One region of the Desulfosporomusa polytropa genome, then DNA from elsewhere that is predicted to be linked to it. Evidence: a T-box and tRNA genes for the amino acid it is inferred to sense, from the RefSeq annotation. Region 1 holds a T-box; the other holds one or more tRNA genes.
What was found. A T-box is a leader RNA that pairs with one kind of tRNA and senses whether it is charged. The one in region 1 lies ahead of thrS (threonine--tRNA ligase), so its partner is inferred to be a tRNA-Thr.

Region 1 (7,943 bases):
CGTTTTTTTAAGATAACCATAATTCCTTGTGGCTGCTCCGTATCGGAAATCTTATTATAGATCTCCTCTGACACCACTACCATTCGGCAATCTGCAGCTGATAATCGCTCAATGACAGCTTGTGCCCGTTCACGCCGAGCGGCTTCTTCGGTATAAATGCACATCTTCACAGGCCAACCGGCGTTAGCACATTCCTCTACCAGACGCACACCCTCTGCCAGAAACAGCCCCTGCCTATCTCGATACTTTCGTTGTTTAAGTGAAGCGATTTCCTTAATCAGCTTGTTTGCTACGCTGGAAATATACTCGCTCACTCTAATTCCTCCATCTTTTGAATCCCCTTAGTTTGCCCTACTAAAATCAGGATGTCCCCTGTTCTAATTTGCTCGTCCGAAGGGGGTGGTACAAGGAGTGCTTCATCCCTTTTTATAGCGACAACGTTTATTTCGTATTTTACCCGCAGGTTGGTCTCTGCCAAGCTGCGGCCTACTAATATTTTCGGTGCGGTAATTTCGGCAACACCCAGATCTGGCGACAATTCAATATATTCTAACACGTTAGTTGATACTAAGTTATGTGCAACTCGTAGCCCCATATCACGCTCTGGATACACAATACGGTCTGCGCCGATTTTGGCTAACATTTTACCATGAAGTTCATTACGGGCTTTGGCAACAATGTAATTTACACCAAGCTCCTTTAAAAGTAATGTCGTTAAAACATTAGCCTGGATGTCTTCCCCAATAGCAACAACAACAACATCAAAATTGCGAATACCTAGTGCCTTAAGTGTATTCTCATCAGTGGTGTCTGCCTGAACAACATGGGTCACCGTTTCGCTAATTTTCTGGACTTGCTCTTCATTCACATCAATCGCCAATACTTCATGGCCAAGCTTAAATAATGTGGTGGCAATACTTGTACCAAACCGTCCTAAGCCAATTACCGCAAATTGCTTATTCTTATTATTATTGTTCATTCAGTTTCTCCCTTTAACCAATGAGTAATTTCCCTTCCGGATACTGTAAATTCCCCTTACGGCTTTTTAAAGCCAATGCTAACACTAAGGTAACTGGCCCAACCCTCCCGGCAAACATAGTTATGATGATCCAGATTTTACCTGGTGCTGTCAGCGTCGGTGTAATACCTGTTGTTAGACCTACTGTACCAAATGCCGATGTTGTCTCAAATAACAAATTAATAAAGGGCTGGTTTTCTGTAATGCTCAACATCATGGTTACAAAAATAACCAAAACAGCTGAGATTAACATTACCGAGAATGCCTTATAAATAATGGACTGAGGAATTCGCCGCTCAAACAGTTCCGCATCCTGCCGGCCTCTAATTAAGGCCCAGATGGCTACTGCCAAAACACCGGCTGTCGATGTCTTAATACCACCGCCGGTGGAAGTCGGCGATGCACCAATAAACATGAGTATTACCATAAAAAACAAGGTCGCATCGGTAAATTTGCTTAGATCTACGGTATTAAAGCCAGCCGTACGTGCTGTCACTGACTGGAAGTAGCTGGCCAAAATTTTACCTTGTCCGGATAAACTTCCTAATGTATTAATGTTATTATATTCAAGTAAAAAAATTACAATTGCACCAAAGACAATCAGCACTAAGCTTGTTATTAAAACCACCTTAGAATGAAGCGATAACCTATCAAACCGGCGGTTTGTCCACACATCAGCAATAACGGTAAAACCAATACCACCTAAAATTATAAGTAGTGAGATAACTACATTGACGACAATATCATCGACATAGCCAGTTGCGCTGGAAAACTTGCCGGTGACACTCCCCAACAAATCAAACCCAGCATTACAAAAGGAGGAAACCGCGTGCCAGTAGCCAAAATAAATACCTTTAAGACCGAAATCCTGATACCAGCGGATTGCAAGGATGGTACCACCAATAAATTCGATCAGTAACGTCACTTTAATGATATATTGGGTTAATCGTACAACTCCAGCTATCGTGAACTGATTCAATGCCTCTTGCATGACCAGACGCTGCTTCAAATTAATCTTTTTGCCAATAAGTATGGCCATTAGGGTAGACATGGCCATTATACCCAGACCACCAGCCTGAATTAAACTTATTATTACAAGCTGGCCAAACAGCGAAAAATATGTGCCAGTATCAACCACTACTAGTCCTGTCACACAAACCGCTGATGTCGCTGTAAATAAGGCATCAATAAAGCTCAAGCCTGGCCCCGTTGCCGCCGCTATTGGCAACATTAATAAGAGCGCCCCTCCCAATATTAACCCGGCAAACCCCAAAACCAATATCTGGTATGGCGTAAGCTTCCATTGTGTAATATCGAGTAGGTTAGCAAATTTTGCTTCCAAAGTGTTCCACCTCTAAATCTATAATACCTAACGATTATACTCAAATTAAGAAAACTAAGCAAGCGTATGGTTAATTTTTCTTGTAAACGCATATAAACCCCCCGTTCGCCAGGCGCCGGGAGGTTTATATGCGTCTTTTATTATCAGCTATATTGCTTTTGAGATGCAGTCAAAAGATAACATATATCTACGGACTGAATCTTTGACACCGTTTTTAACAACCGACATTAGGTAAATATAATTGGCCGACTGATTTTTGGCCAATTCAGCTTTTACTGTTTCGGCGGCAGCCAGCGACATATCTGTAGCAACATTAATTTTGCTTATCCCAGACTGAATTGAACTAGAGTACTCTTCTTTAGTAAGTTTTGATCCACCATGCATAACAAGAGGTACCGTGACTGTACTATTAAGTTCAGATAGTCTCGAAAAATTAAGTTTAGGACCACCGCGATACACCCCATGATTTGTTCCTACAGCTACTGCGAGTGCATCCACTTTGGTTTTCTCTACAAAAGTATGGGCCATCTCTGGCTTAACTAAATTTTCATCATTTATATCTTGGATATTGCCATAACAACCAACATAGCCCAATTCACCCTCGACTGATACACCGAGAGAATGGGCTATGCGAGTGATTTCCTTAGTACGTTTTAAGTTTTCCTCGAAAGGCAATGCTGAACCATCAAACATAACAGACGTAAATCCCCAGCGAATGGCTTTCATCACCCCTTCATACGTATGTCCATGGTCCAGATGGAGAGCCACAGGCACAGAACTTTTTTGGGCAGCTCTGCTCATTGCCGCGCTCAAGATGTCAACATCGACAAATTTAAACAACCGCTCAGGAATACCAAGCACCAGGGGCGTCTTTAGTTCTTCTGCCACCTCAATAACAGCGCCTAACGTCTCAAAGTTAAATACATTAAAACCACCGACTGCATATTTTCTTTTTCTTGCATCCTGGAGTAATTCTTTCATTGTCACTAGGGCCAAAGTGAACTCCTCCTTTTTTTGTGTTTTATTAAATAAACTTTAAATGCCAGTTGCTTGCTATATTTTATTCGCCATCAGCCTAAAAAAACCTGCCCATTATACTAAAATTTTAAAAAATCAAATTTTTCAGCCTATATCACATTTGCCTGGATTTAATTACTAGTAATACCAATATTTATAAATATTATACATCAAAAAAACTCCCGAAATATTTCGGGAGTTTTTTAGTCTACCAGAATTTATAGCAAAATTCTGTTGACATAAGAACGACTAAGGCTTTTCTTATTATTTCAATTGATCTTTAGCAGCGTTTACCAACTTGCCAAACGCAGCCATATCGTTAACTGCCAGGTCGGCCAACATTTTACGGTTAACTTCTATACCAGCTTTTTTGAGTCCGTTAATAAGCTGACTATAAGAAATACCACTAATACGGGCAGCAGCATTAATACGGGTAATCCACAGTTTGCGGAAGTCGCCTTTTTTGGTACGGCGGTCAGCACGTGCATAATACAGTGCTTTCATCACGGTTTCGTTAGCTTTTTTGAAGAGCTTGCTCTTCGAACCACGATAACCTTTGGCTAGTTTAAGTATTTTTTTATGACGTTTATGTGCAGTAACGCCTTTTTTAACTCTTGGCATGTCAGATACCTCCTGATGTACTTATAAATTGTTTATAGTTTTTAGGCGTAAGGAAGCATTTTCACTACGCGATCATGGTCAGATTTGCTAACCATAGCTGCTTTACGTAGGTTACGCTTACGCGACGGAGATTTTTTCTCAAGAATGTGACTTTTAAAAGCTTTGGAACGTTTGAATTCACCGCTGCCGGTTACTCTGAAACGTTTAGCAGCGCTTCTGCGTGTTTTCATTTTTGGCATAGTAGGATATCCCCTTTCTATTTATGTGCTAGATTGTGTAGTGTTGGGCTTAGGAGCTACAATCATAATCATATTTTTACCTTCAAGCTTAGCATCACGTTCAATGTTAGCCATATCCTTAAGTAAGGTAGCCATTCGCACCAGCACTTGTCTGCCAAGTTCAGGATGAGAAAGTTCCCTTCCTCTGAACATAATTGTTACTTTGACTTTGTCGCCATCTTCTAAAAAGCGTTGGGCATTCTTTAGCTTAACATTAAAATCATGATCCTCAATGTTGGGCCGAAGTTTAACTTCTTTAAGAGACACTACCTTTTGCTTTTTCTTGACTTCTTTATCGCGTTTTTGTTGCTCATACCGGAATTTGCCAAAATCCATGATCCGGCATACCGGCGGTTTAGCAGTTGGTGCTACTTCTACTAAATCAAGGTTTTGCTCTCCCGCTAAACGTAATGCGTCCCTTAGCGACATAATCCCCAATTGCTCATTCGTGCTACTGGTTACCCGAACGTCTTTAGCCCGAATCTCTTCATTAATTTTTAAAGTCTCTTTGCTAATTGCCGCTCACCTCCTAATATAATTTGTTTCGATTAAAATAAAAAACGGGTGGCATAGACCACCCGCGCAATAGCATAACTACATCGTTTTGCTTAATGAACCTTACCAGCAGCATTTATGCGCTGTAAGGTGAGAAGTGGATGGCTTCTGCTTAATGCAATATTTGAATCACTTGATTATAGTAACACCTTATTTCTGGTAAGTCAAGCTATTTTTCTGCGCTGCATTAGCTTTTGGCAATAATTTCAGCAAGTACCGTTGTAATAAAACCATCAATAGGCATGGCACCAAGATCTCCCTGCCCCCGTTTACGAATAGCTACTGTACGAGTCTCTGCTTCCTTGTCGCCTACCACCAGCATGTACGGCAACTTTTGCAACTGACTTTCGCGAATTTTGTAGCCGATTTTTTCGTTGCGATCATCGACTTCTACACGAATATCCTGATCTCGCATCATTTGCGCAAGCTCTTGGGCATACTCGGCATGACGTTCGCTTATTGGTAATATTTTAACCTGCACAGGTGCTAACCATAGCGGAAATGCTCCCGCAAAATGTTCGATCAAAATACCGATAAAGCGTTCTAAACTACCATAAGCGACCCGGTGAATCATTACCGGACGATGTTTAAGTCCATCTTCCCCGATATAATTCAGGTCAAATTTTTCTGGCATCAGCATGTCAAGCTGAATGGTACCACATTGCCAGGTACGACCAATGGAATCTTGGAGGTGGAAGTCAATTTTCGGACCATAGAAAGCGCCATCTCCAGGATTAATTTTAAAAGGCATATTCAGCTCTTCTAGCGCCTCTTTAAGCGCCGTTGTCGCAGTTTCCCACACTTCATCAGAACCCATGGCTTTTGCTGGTTTAGTACTCAATTCTGCATGGTAGGATAATCCAAAAACGCTGTACACTGTATTGAAAAGTTCAATAACCTTTTTGATCTCAGACTTAATTTGTGATGGCAGCATAAAAATATGGGCATCATCCTGAGTAAAACTACGCACTCGCATTAGTCCATGAAGTGCTCCCGAAAGTTCATGACGGTGAACAAGCCCTAGTTCGCAAGTACGAAGCGGCAAATCTCGGTAACTGTGGTGCTGAGTGCGATATACTAAAATCCCACCCGGACAATTCATAGGTTTAACCGCATATCCTTCTTCGTCTATCTGGGTGAAATACATATTATCCCGATAATGATCCCAATGGCCTGATTGTTGCCATAGTTTTTGGTGAAGGATAATTGGAGTTTTAATTTCCTGATAGCCGTATTTTACATGAATCTTGCGCCAAAAACTCTCAAGCTCATTTCGAACAACCATACCTTTCGGATGGAAAAAAGGAAATCCTGGGCCTTCATCCTGGATACTGAACAAATCAAGTTCGCGGCCTAGTTTACGGTGGTCACGTTTAGCCGCCTCTTCCATCATGGTAATATACGCATCTAAATCAGCTTTCTTTTCAAAGGAAGTTCCATAGATACGTTGCAGCATCTTGCGTTTTTCGTCCCCGCGCCAGTAAGCACCTGCAATGCTCTGCAGCTTAATGGCTTTAACCCGACCGGTAGATATAAGATGAGGTCCGGCACATAAATCAACAAATTCACCTTGCTTATAAAGTGATATCGCCACATCTTCCGGTAAATCTCGGATAAGCTCCTGTTTATATACCTCGCCTTGTGTGGCAAATAGCTGGAGGGCTTCCTCGCGGCTAACTATTTTGCGCTCAAGCGGCAAATTTTCTTTTACTATTTTCTCCATTTCAGCCTGGATCGTTACTAAATCCTCAGGGGTAAAGGTATGAGTAGTATCAAAGTCATAGTAAAAACCATTGGCAATTGACGGACCAATACCTAATTTTACATCACCGTACAGACGTTTAACGGCTTGAGCCAGAATATGTGAGGAGGTATGGCGTAAGGCAGCCTTGCCCTCATCATCTGCAAATGTTAAAAATTCAACGTTTGAGTCCTTGTCTAATGTAGTAGTCAAATCTGTCACTTGATCATTTACCTTAGCAACCAATGCTGCTTTTTCTAAGTTACGACTAATAGCTTTTGCGGCTTCAGCCAAGGTATTTCCCTGTTCAACCTCACGCACTGCTCCGTCTTTTAGTATCATCCTAATGGTACTCATGTTTTGTTAGCCTCCTTAACCAAATAAAAAAACTCTCAGTCCCTATAGGGACGAGAGTTTATACCCGTGGTTCCACCCTGTTTGGCTAAATAGCCATCTCAGACTTTGATAACGGGGTAATATCCCCGGCTAAGCTTACTTTACTTTGATTCAGCGAAGCAGTTTCGAGGTGGTAATACTAGTTGGGTTACGTAAAGATGCTCACAGCCTATGGCATCTTTTCTCTGAAACGTCTTTCAAACTACTATCTTGTCCTCGGCATTACTGTTAATAACAATGTTTGATTACCAAAAATTATATATAATTTTACTAAGAATGTCAAGTTATCTGCTGACCAAGTTTTAGATCAACTTATCAGCGGATAAGTCTCACTTTATAACTCAGTAGGATTTGATTTGCCGGCATAATCAGTTGAACACATCTCGCATCCCTTACAGACTACTACCCGGTTATCAAATACCGTTTTGATTGTATCTAAAAGATCTTTATCTTTGATTCGATTGGCACTATGTACCATGATATTTCGTGGTGCAATCGTTATTAAAGTACTTATTAACATATCTTCATAATTAAGATTATCAAAACTATCGGCAGTACTCCTCGGCAGCAACATGTCTTCCATCAATTCAGTATTAATTACTTGACCATGTGAATCAAGCAGCGTAAACATATTGTTCTCCTTGATAACTACATGGGCCTCCTCTTCGCGTGGCTCCTGAACATCGACAAAATAACGCAAAAGTCGAATAAACTCTTTATATTCAAGTTCCATCATAAAGTCATCAACAACAGTATCAATAACCTCTGATAACTGCAAGCGGTAATCTTTTAGCCGAAAATTCAAAAAGCCATCAAGGACTAGTTCATGGTGATTCTCAAGATAATCTAAAATTCGAGTTATTATTAGCTTATAACGCCCCGAACTGCCAGCAAGCACTCGCAGCGCATTCGATTCCACGGTAGCACGTTCGTCATGATTAAAATAAAAATAGTTATCACTAACAATTTTGTTAA
Region 2 (7,943 bases), 1.7 Mb from region 1:
CAGTTGGTAGAGCAATCGGCTGTTAACCGATTTGTCGTAGGTTCGAGTCCTACTCGAGGAGCCATATTATTAAGTATAAGGCTCAGACGTTTCAGAGTATTCCATATGCTAGGCGGAAGGAGGACGTACCCGGAGTCGTACTGGGAAGTACGTCGGAGGGTACGCCCGGACTGACAACAACGCAGATGGGATGCTATGAAACGTCGTAGCTCGGCTGTTAACCGATTTGTCGTTAGTTCGAGTCCTACTCGAGGAGCCATATAAATGCCAAACGAGGCAACTCGCTTGGCATTTATAATCTAATTAAAATGACCTACTAGCTCAGTCGGTAGAGCACCTGACTTTTAATCAGGGTGTCCCGCGTTCGAGCCGCGGGTGGGTCACCATAAGCAGCGAACCAAGTTCTCACGAGCCGATAGGCGAAATGAGAACTTGAGTGAGTCGCTTACTTCCGAGCGGTAGTGAGGAAGAGTATTCCTAGTTAGAATTGTTCATGGCCCGTTGGTCAAGCGGTCAAGACACCGCCCTTTCACGGCGATAACGGGGGTTCGATTCCCCCACGGGTCACCATTTTCGACATTCGATAAAAAATCGAATACGCGGCCCTGTGGTGTAGCGGTCTAACATGCCGCCCTGTCACGGCGGAGATCGACGGTTCAAATCCGTTCAGGGTCGCCATAAAAAAATCCAGTCGTCTTTAGAAATGGGAAATTGCGGTACTGCATTGACTGCGGTATTGAGGAAAGTCCAGGCTGCCACGACCTGTGATGGTCGTAATGTTCGTGCCCATCGCAAGATGGGGCAGAGCTAGGCTCTGACGACGATGAAATCGACTCACGTAGCCGAAAGTAGTCATAAAGTGCACAGAGAATGAGTAGGTTGGCGACAACCTGGTGAAAAGTGGTAAACTCCACGAGGCAGAAACCCAAATTTGGTAGGGGAGCTTCCCGTAAGGAATAAGAACCGAAGGGGAGAGCGTACTTTTGTGCGTTAGATAAATGATTTCCTAAAACAGAAACTGGCTTACGGTTTCTAAAGAAGGCTGTTTTAAATATATGAGACTCCGTAGCTCAGCTGGATAGAGCGTTTGACTACGAATCAAAAGGTCGCAGGTTCGAATCCTACCGGGGTCGCCATTCAACTTATTCACGAAGTGGAAGTTCTTCACTTCGCTTAGAACTAAGCGACTCACGTATGTTCTCGTGTCGCCTCGCGGCTCGCGACAACATGGTTCGCTGCTTATGCGCTGGCGTAGCTCAATTGGTAGAGCAGCTGACTTGTAATCAGCAGGTTGGGGGTTCAATTCCTCTCGCCAGCTCCATCTGGAGGGATTCCCGAGTGGCTAAAGGGAGCAGACTGTAAATCTGCCGTCTTTGACTTCGGTGGTTCGAATCCACCTCCCTCCACCAAATACGGCGGCGTAGCTCAGTTGGCTAGAGCATTCGGTTCATACCCGAAGTGTCCGGGGTTCAAATCCCTGCGCCGCCACCAACTATATATGCGGGTGTAGCTCAATGGTAGAGCACTAGCCTTCCAAGCTAGCTATGAGGGTTCGATTCCCTTCACCCGCTCCAAAAAGCACCCATCATTTACTGAAAAAGTAAGTGATGGGTGCTTTTGTATAGTGGCAGTATGTTTCTCTGTAATAAGCTTTAACGACTGTTTATCTTCAATTACGACATTAATTTTGAAATAATTTGACATAATATTACAAATATGATAGAATTAGTACTGTGGTATTCTGGTATACCAGAATACCTATAAGGATGAGCAATAAATTTATTTAATTATTCCCGTAAGGAAGATTGTAAGATATTGTGTAGTTTCAAAAAAATGGCATTCCGGAATACCGATAAAGTACTAACTAAATAACAACATATGAAGGAGGCAAATTTCATGATTGATGCGATTAATGTTAAAAAGACGGCCGAAAAAAATTTCAGGGACGGGTATAGTTGTGTAAAGGCTATAGTGAGGACTTTTAGGCATGGTCCTTGAACTGCTCATTACTAAAAAGTATTGAAAATAATAGGAAAACTATAAGGTGAGTGTTCTTATAGTTTCCAGATGGAAATTATAACTTCCCTGGATTGAACAACTCAACTATACCCCTAAAGGGCACAGCAGCTTCTGCTGGCGTCCTGAGGGACTTGGCACAAGCCAAGTCTTATCTTATCCAGATGGAAAGTAAACTTTCCCTGGATTGAACGACTAAGGCTTCTGCTGGCGTCCTAAAGGACTTGGCACAAGCCAAGTCTTATCTTACAAAAAGGGACAGGTGAAATTGTGAAACGTAAATTAATGACGCTATTAGTTTTAATCGGTATCGTTCCACTATGTTTTTTATCAGTGTTCGCTTATTGGCAAATTAGCACTACGATGCAGGACGAGTATCAACGTGCCGGAATTTCTAAAGTTGGCAGCCTGCAGGTGGAAGTGAATTCTTTGCTCCAGAAGAATATGTACGGGCTAAAAGCCATTGCTAATTCTGGTAGCGCAAAAAGTATGGAGATTGTTTCCGGCAAAGAGGTGCTGGTTAATGCAGCGAAAGTATATGCTGATATTTCCCCCATCGCATTCGTTAACGGGCAGGGAATGCATATCGTAAGAAATGATAATAATCGTTTGCCAGATGTGTCAAAGCGCCCTTATTTTAAGCAAGTCATGCAAGGTTCAGATGATGTTGTTTCTGACGTTCTAATTGGACAAACCAACGGACACCCGATGGTGATTTTGGCGACGCCAATAAAAAATGAATCAGGTGCGGTAATCGGAGCTGTCCAAGGATCATTGGATTTGACTACTTTAAGCGGCTTTATTGCGGAGCGTTCAAAAGATGGGGATACGGCATACATTGTGGATCGGGAAGGGAAAATCCTTGCTCATCCTGATGGAGCGGTTGTAGATGAACGAAAAGATGTAACTCAGCTTAACTATATACAACAGGCATTAAGCGGTCAGGAAGGGAGCATGAATATCACAGGCAGCAATGGCGAAAAGCGTATGGTAAGTTATGCGCGGGATCCTTATACCGGCTGGGGAATTTGTATTGAACAATCCTATGACAGATATACAGCCCAAGTACGTAAGCTGGCAATAACGGATATTATAATACTAATCGTGACGATTAGTATTGTGGTTGCCATCGGATATTTCTTCGCAAAAAGAACGATAAAGCCAATTTTAAGTTTAGTAGCGGCTACGAATGAAGTGAAAAATGGTAATCTTGTTGTAACGGTTGATAAAAACTCAAACGATGAAATGGGATTGTTGGCGGAAAACTTTAGTGCCATGGTTAAGAGCTTGCGGGTATTGGTTCAAAAAGTATCTGTTTCCTCTGAGGAGGTTACCGCATCCAGTCAACAGTTAACAGCGACTTCAGAACAGTCGGCACAAGCAGCAAACGATATAGCAGGTGCTGTTACTAATATTGCGGAAGAAACTACGAAACAACGTGATATTGTAAATGAGATGAATATCCTAGTCCAGCGGATGTCTGAGGATATAAACGATGCGGCTTCTAATGTGCGACAAGCAGCCGAAGCTGCAGAACAATCGACAGAGACTGCAGCACAAGGCGAAAAGCAAATTGATTTGGCTGTAAATCAAATGGAGAGCATTGAGAAGACTGTTGCTTGTTCCGCTACTGCGGTCGCTGAATTAGGACGGCATTCCCATGCAATTGGCGAAATTGTTAGTACTATCACGTCGTTGGCAAACCAGACAAATCTTTTAGCGTTAAATGCGGCAATTGAGGCTGCACGAGCTGGTGAAGCAGGCAGAGGATTTGCAGTAGTGGCGGAGGAAGTACGGAAATTAGCTGAGCAATCGGGTGAGGCGGCAAAACAAGTCGGTGAAATCATTTCAACAATCCAGATTGAAACAAGTAAAGCTGTCAAGACCATGGAGTCCGGTTCCAGCGAGGTTCAGAGCGGTGTATTGGTCGTAAAAACTACAGGGGAAGCTTTCCATAACATTGTTGCTTTTGTAAAGAAAGTATCAGAGCAAGTAACTCGAAGCAGCCAGCTTTTGGAAGGTATCGCTGCCAGCAGTAATAAACTTATGGAAGCAAATCAAAAAGTTGAAGGTGTAACAAAGACGACTGCAGCTCAAAGCGAAACAATTTCTGCTTCTACTCAGCAACAGTCGGCGTCGGTGGAAGAAATTGCTGCCTCCAGTCAGAAACTTGCCCGAATGGCCGAGGAGCTATCTGTGCTTGTGAATCATTTTAGCTATAAATAGAGACCTTCATTAAATAGAAAGGATAGATCAAGAGCTAGTTAAGGTGTCTGGCGACATCATAACTGGTTCTTTCTTTTTTTAGGTGATTTAGTGTTTTTGTTTAGGCGATAATAGTACTGCTTGATAGAAGCATTTCCTTGTTTGCAGTGGTAGTTTTCGGCGATAGTTTACAAGATGACATAATAAGATAAATTTATAAAGTAAAAAATAGTTTGACAAATAGATATTGCTGGAATATAATTAATTTATAAATTGGAATGCCGGAATACCGAATCGCTCAAAAAAAGGACTGTTATTATGTTACTTATTCCACAGGAAGAACAAGAATTGAAATTAAGTGACAAAAACTCGGAAGTGCTTTATAGTCAAATTGTAGAACGTATCCGCATGTGGATCATGAAAGGCTATATTAAAGAAGGGGAAGTACTTCCGTCGGAAAGGGAACTGGCGCAATTATTTAATGTGAGCCGGATGCCTGTAAGTCAAGCGATTAAAATATTAGAATTTTTAGGTGTTGTTAAGTATATCCGAGGCAAAGGGGTATGTGTACAACAAATCGATATCAAACATTTATTGAATAATATCGGATTTTTAGTACTGGATCCGCAGTCTGGATTGAAAGATCTACTGGAAGCCCGCGAAGGGATTGAAATTCAGGCGGTTCGACTTGCCACGCAGCGTCGGACAAAAGAAGATCTGGATATGATGGAAGACGCTCTGCTAGAGATGGAAAGAAATATTACTATGAAAAAAGATGTGGGTAATGCATCTATACGTTTTCACTCAGCAATAATCGTTGCTTCGGGCAACGATGTTATTGTCAAAATCAATGAATTTTTGATGGCACTGTTGCTATTTTCCCGCCAAAAATCTCTTAGGGAAATCACCGAACAAGATATTGCGTTGCGTCAACACAAACGGATTTATCAAGCGATAAAAGAACAAGATGTTGATGAGGCTGTGGGTGTGATGTTAGAGCATTTGCGTGAATTGAAAATATGATAGATCTCTTCTTGAGACTATTATAATGGAATGCCAGCATGCCACTACAATGCATTATTAAAGTAAAATAATCAAGGTGGATGTATGTGATGCTAAAGCACGTGCGTGAATGGAAGATATGATAGATATCTTCCATGAGATTATTATATTGGCATGCCAGAATGCCAATGTGATATACCTCAATCGTAATTGATTGAAAACCAATGTGTGGTAGAACTGAGGAGGAAATTGTAAGAATGAACTATGGGGCAAACCGTGTTACAAATGACGCAGACTTGATTGACAAAATGAAGAAGTATAGGTTGTGGATTTTTCTCGTGATCTCCGCTACATATTTGGTTTCCTATTTTCATAGGGCAGCACCAGCGGTGGTAGGCCCGGAAATCATGAAAGAATTTTCCCTGGCACCATCGGCATTGGGTTTTATCGGATCTATGTATTTCTGGGCATATGCCGCAACTGCTTTGCCAGCGGGGTTATTGGCTGATTCTTGGGGATCTCGCAAGACAATAACGGCGTTTGTCTTTCTTGCAGGTATTGGAGGATTTGTTTTTTCCTTGGCAACCGATGTGGTGAGTATGGCCTGGGGACGATTCATAATAGGATTTGGTGTTGGTGTCGTATATGTGGCAGCTATGAGGATTCTGGCAGATTGGTACAAGCCTGACGAACTAGCCACATATTCTGGTGTGTTGTTAGCTGTCGGAAATATTGGAGCCCTTATATCTACTACTCCTTTGGTTTTTCTTATGGGCAGTATCGGATGGCGAAATTCTTTTAGTCTGGTAGCTGTATTGACGATGGTTGCTAGTGTGATCGCCTATAGAGTGATCAGGGATAAACCTAACGAAATGGGTTTCCCATCTTTCAAAGAAATGTCTAGAACGGTGACGCAGGATGCTAATGAAAAAACTTCTTTGAGTGAAGCGATAAAAGTGGTGTTTTGCAATCGTAAATTTTATTTACTTGGACTATTGCTTTTCTCCTTTTATGGCACTTTCATGGGTGTCGGTTCATTATGGGCAGGACCGTATTTGCAGAACATTTATGGAATATCCAAACAGCTAACAGGCAACATTCTCATGATGTTTCCTCTGGGTATGGTTTTAGGTTGCCCGCTATCGGGCTATGTATCGGACAAGATTTTGAAATCCCGCAAGAAGGTTTTGTTGTGGGGGTGTATTCTTCACACTTTATGCTATATTCCATTGCTGTTTTTGACAGATAGTCTGTCCATTGTAATATTATATGCATTGTTTTTCTGGTATGGGGTTTCTGGAGGGACTTTTGTTTCTTGTTTCGTTTGCGCCCAAGAAATTTATGAGCCGCGATTTGCTGGGACTGCTGTAGGAGCATTGAATATCTTTCTCTTTTCTGGCGGTGCATTTTACCAATATGTTATGGGAATGGTCATTAATTCTTATGCGCCTCTTGCACCGGGAGTATATCCATTGGCAGCATATCAAGCAGCATTTACTATCCCAGCTTGTGGGTTACTATTAGGTATTATTGCTTTCGTCTTTTTCAAAGAAAATCGTGACAAATAAGATGGTTTAATAGGATTAGCTTTCAGAAAATGGTAAGTAGTCGTCAATAGTAAGAGGACGGTTAACAGAAAATCTTAAATCGTATGGGTATGAATTCATAGTCTGGGAATAGGGCATTATTTTAACTCACTCGTAACTGTAGTCGCGAATGAGTTAAAGCCTTGATCCATAAAGCCTCTCGAATGTTCGAGAGAGTATATTTAATAAGAGGGGGATATACTTGTGAAAATCGTTAGCGTTGATGTAATGCAGGTCCCAAGTGGAAATTCTGGTGCGTCAAGAGGAAACTGGTGTCCGATTATTGTACGTGTTAATACAGATGAGGGCATCAGCGGTTTCGGCGAGGTTGGCCTTGCATACGGTAAGGGGTGGCGAGCTGGATTTGGCATGGTGCAGGATTTTGCTGAAGTCATTATCGGAGAAGATCCCTTAAATATCGAAAAAATATGGGAAAAAATATTTAGAAAAACATTCTGGGGTATGGGCGGTGGAACTGTTGTCAACGCCGGTATCAGTGGTATTGATATTGCATTATGGGATATTAAGGGAAAGGCATTTAATCTTCCGGTTTGGCAACTTTTAGGCGGAAAAACAAACGATAATCTCCGCACATATGCTAGTCAACTGCAATATAATTGGGGTCCAAACATTGTCAAAGAAGCACTCATCGAGCCAGAGGAATATGCAGAAGTTACTAGAGTTGCCATGGCAGAAGGCTATGACGCTATCAAGGTTGATCCGATTATCTTAAGCAACCAGCCGGATGGCAAAGGGCCATGGAAGATTACAGGACCTTTGGAAAAAAAGGTACTTAAGACAGTATATGATCGAGTTGCGGCGATGCGTAAAGCCGGTGGCGATGATCTGGATATTATTATTGAGCACCATTCGAACACCGATACAGTATCAGCGATTCAAATTGGTAAAGCTCTTGAAGATCTGCGGATATTCTATTATGAAGAGCCATGCCATCCGTTGAATCCAAAATCAATGCTGGAAGTTAAAAACAATGTTGATATCCCTATCGCTTCTGGCGAAAGAATATATACAAGGTTTGGTTACAGAGAGTTCTTAGAAAATAGATCTATTCATGTTATTCAGCCGGATATTTGTCTTTGTGGCGGTCTTACTGAAGCAAAGAAAATTTGTGAT

Region 2: it has a tRNA-Thr gene. The T-box ahead of thrS (threonine--tRNA ligase) is inferred to sense a tRNA for this amino acid. The anticodon was not compared.

Annotation. Positions count from the first base shown of each region.
Region 1 covers NZ_AP042400.1:1,141,828-1,149,770, reverse strand. Annotated here, with positions in the region: gene ACZ449_RS07265 (TrmH family RNA methyltransferase) at 1-314, opposite strand, end outside; gene ACZ449_RS07260 (potassium channel family protein) at 311-979, opposite strand; gene ACZ449_RS07255 (TrkH family potassium uptake protein) at 993-2,360, opposite strand; gene ACZ449_RS07250 (class II fructose-bisphosphate aldolase) at 2,508-3,347, opposite strand; gene rplT (50S ribosomal protein L20) at 3,642-3,998, opposite strand; gene rpmI (50S ribosomal protein L35) at 4,040-4,237, opposite strand; gene infC (translation initiation factor IF-3) at 4,259-4,792, opposite strand; ribosomal protein L20 leader region at 4,823-4,951, opposite strand; gene thrS (threonine--tRNA ligase) at 5,019-6,929, opposite strand; T-box leader at 6,973-7,200, opposite strand; gene ytxC (sporulation protein YtxC) at 7,303-7,943, opposite strand, start outside.
Region 2 covers NZ_AP042400.1:5,125,484-5,133,426, forward strand. Annotated here, with positions in the region: tRNA gene ACZ449_RS25830 (tRNA-Asn) at 1-64, shown strand, start outside; tRNA gene ACZ449_RS25835 (tRNA-Lys) at 311-386, shown strand; tRNA gene ACZ449_RS25840 (tRNA-Glu) at 496-570, shown strand; tRNA gene ACZ449_RS25845 (tRNA-Asp) at 602-678, shown strand; RNA gene rnpB (RNase P RNA component class B) at 700-1,031, shown strand; tRNA gene ACZ449_RS25855 (tRNA-Arg) at 1,060-1,136, shown strand; tRNA gene ACZ449_RS25860 (tRNA-Thr) at 1,246-1,321, shown strand; tRNA gene ACZ449_RS25865 (tRNA-Tyr) at 1,325-1,409, shown strand; tRNA gene ACZ449_RS25870 (tRNA-Met) at 1,415-1,491, shown strand; tRNA gene ACZ449_RS25875 (tRNA-Gly) at 1,501-1,574, shown strand; gene ACZ449_RS25880 (methyl-accepting chemotaxis protein) at 2,287-4,242, shown strand; gene ACZ449_RS25885 (FadR/GntR family transcriptional regulator) at 4,540-5,244, shown strand; gene ACZ449_RS25890 (MFS transporter) at 5,481-6,791, shown strand; gene ACZ449_RS25895 (mandelate racemase/muconate lactonizing enzyme family protein) at 7,014-7,943, shown strand, end outside.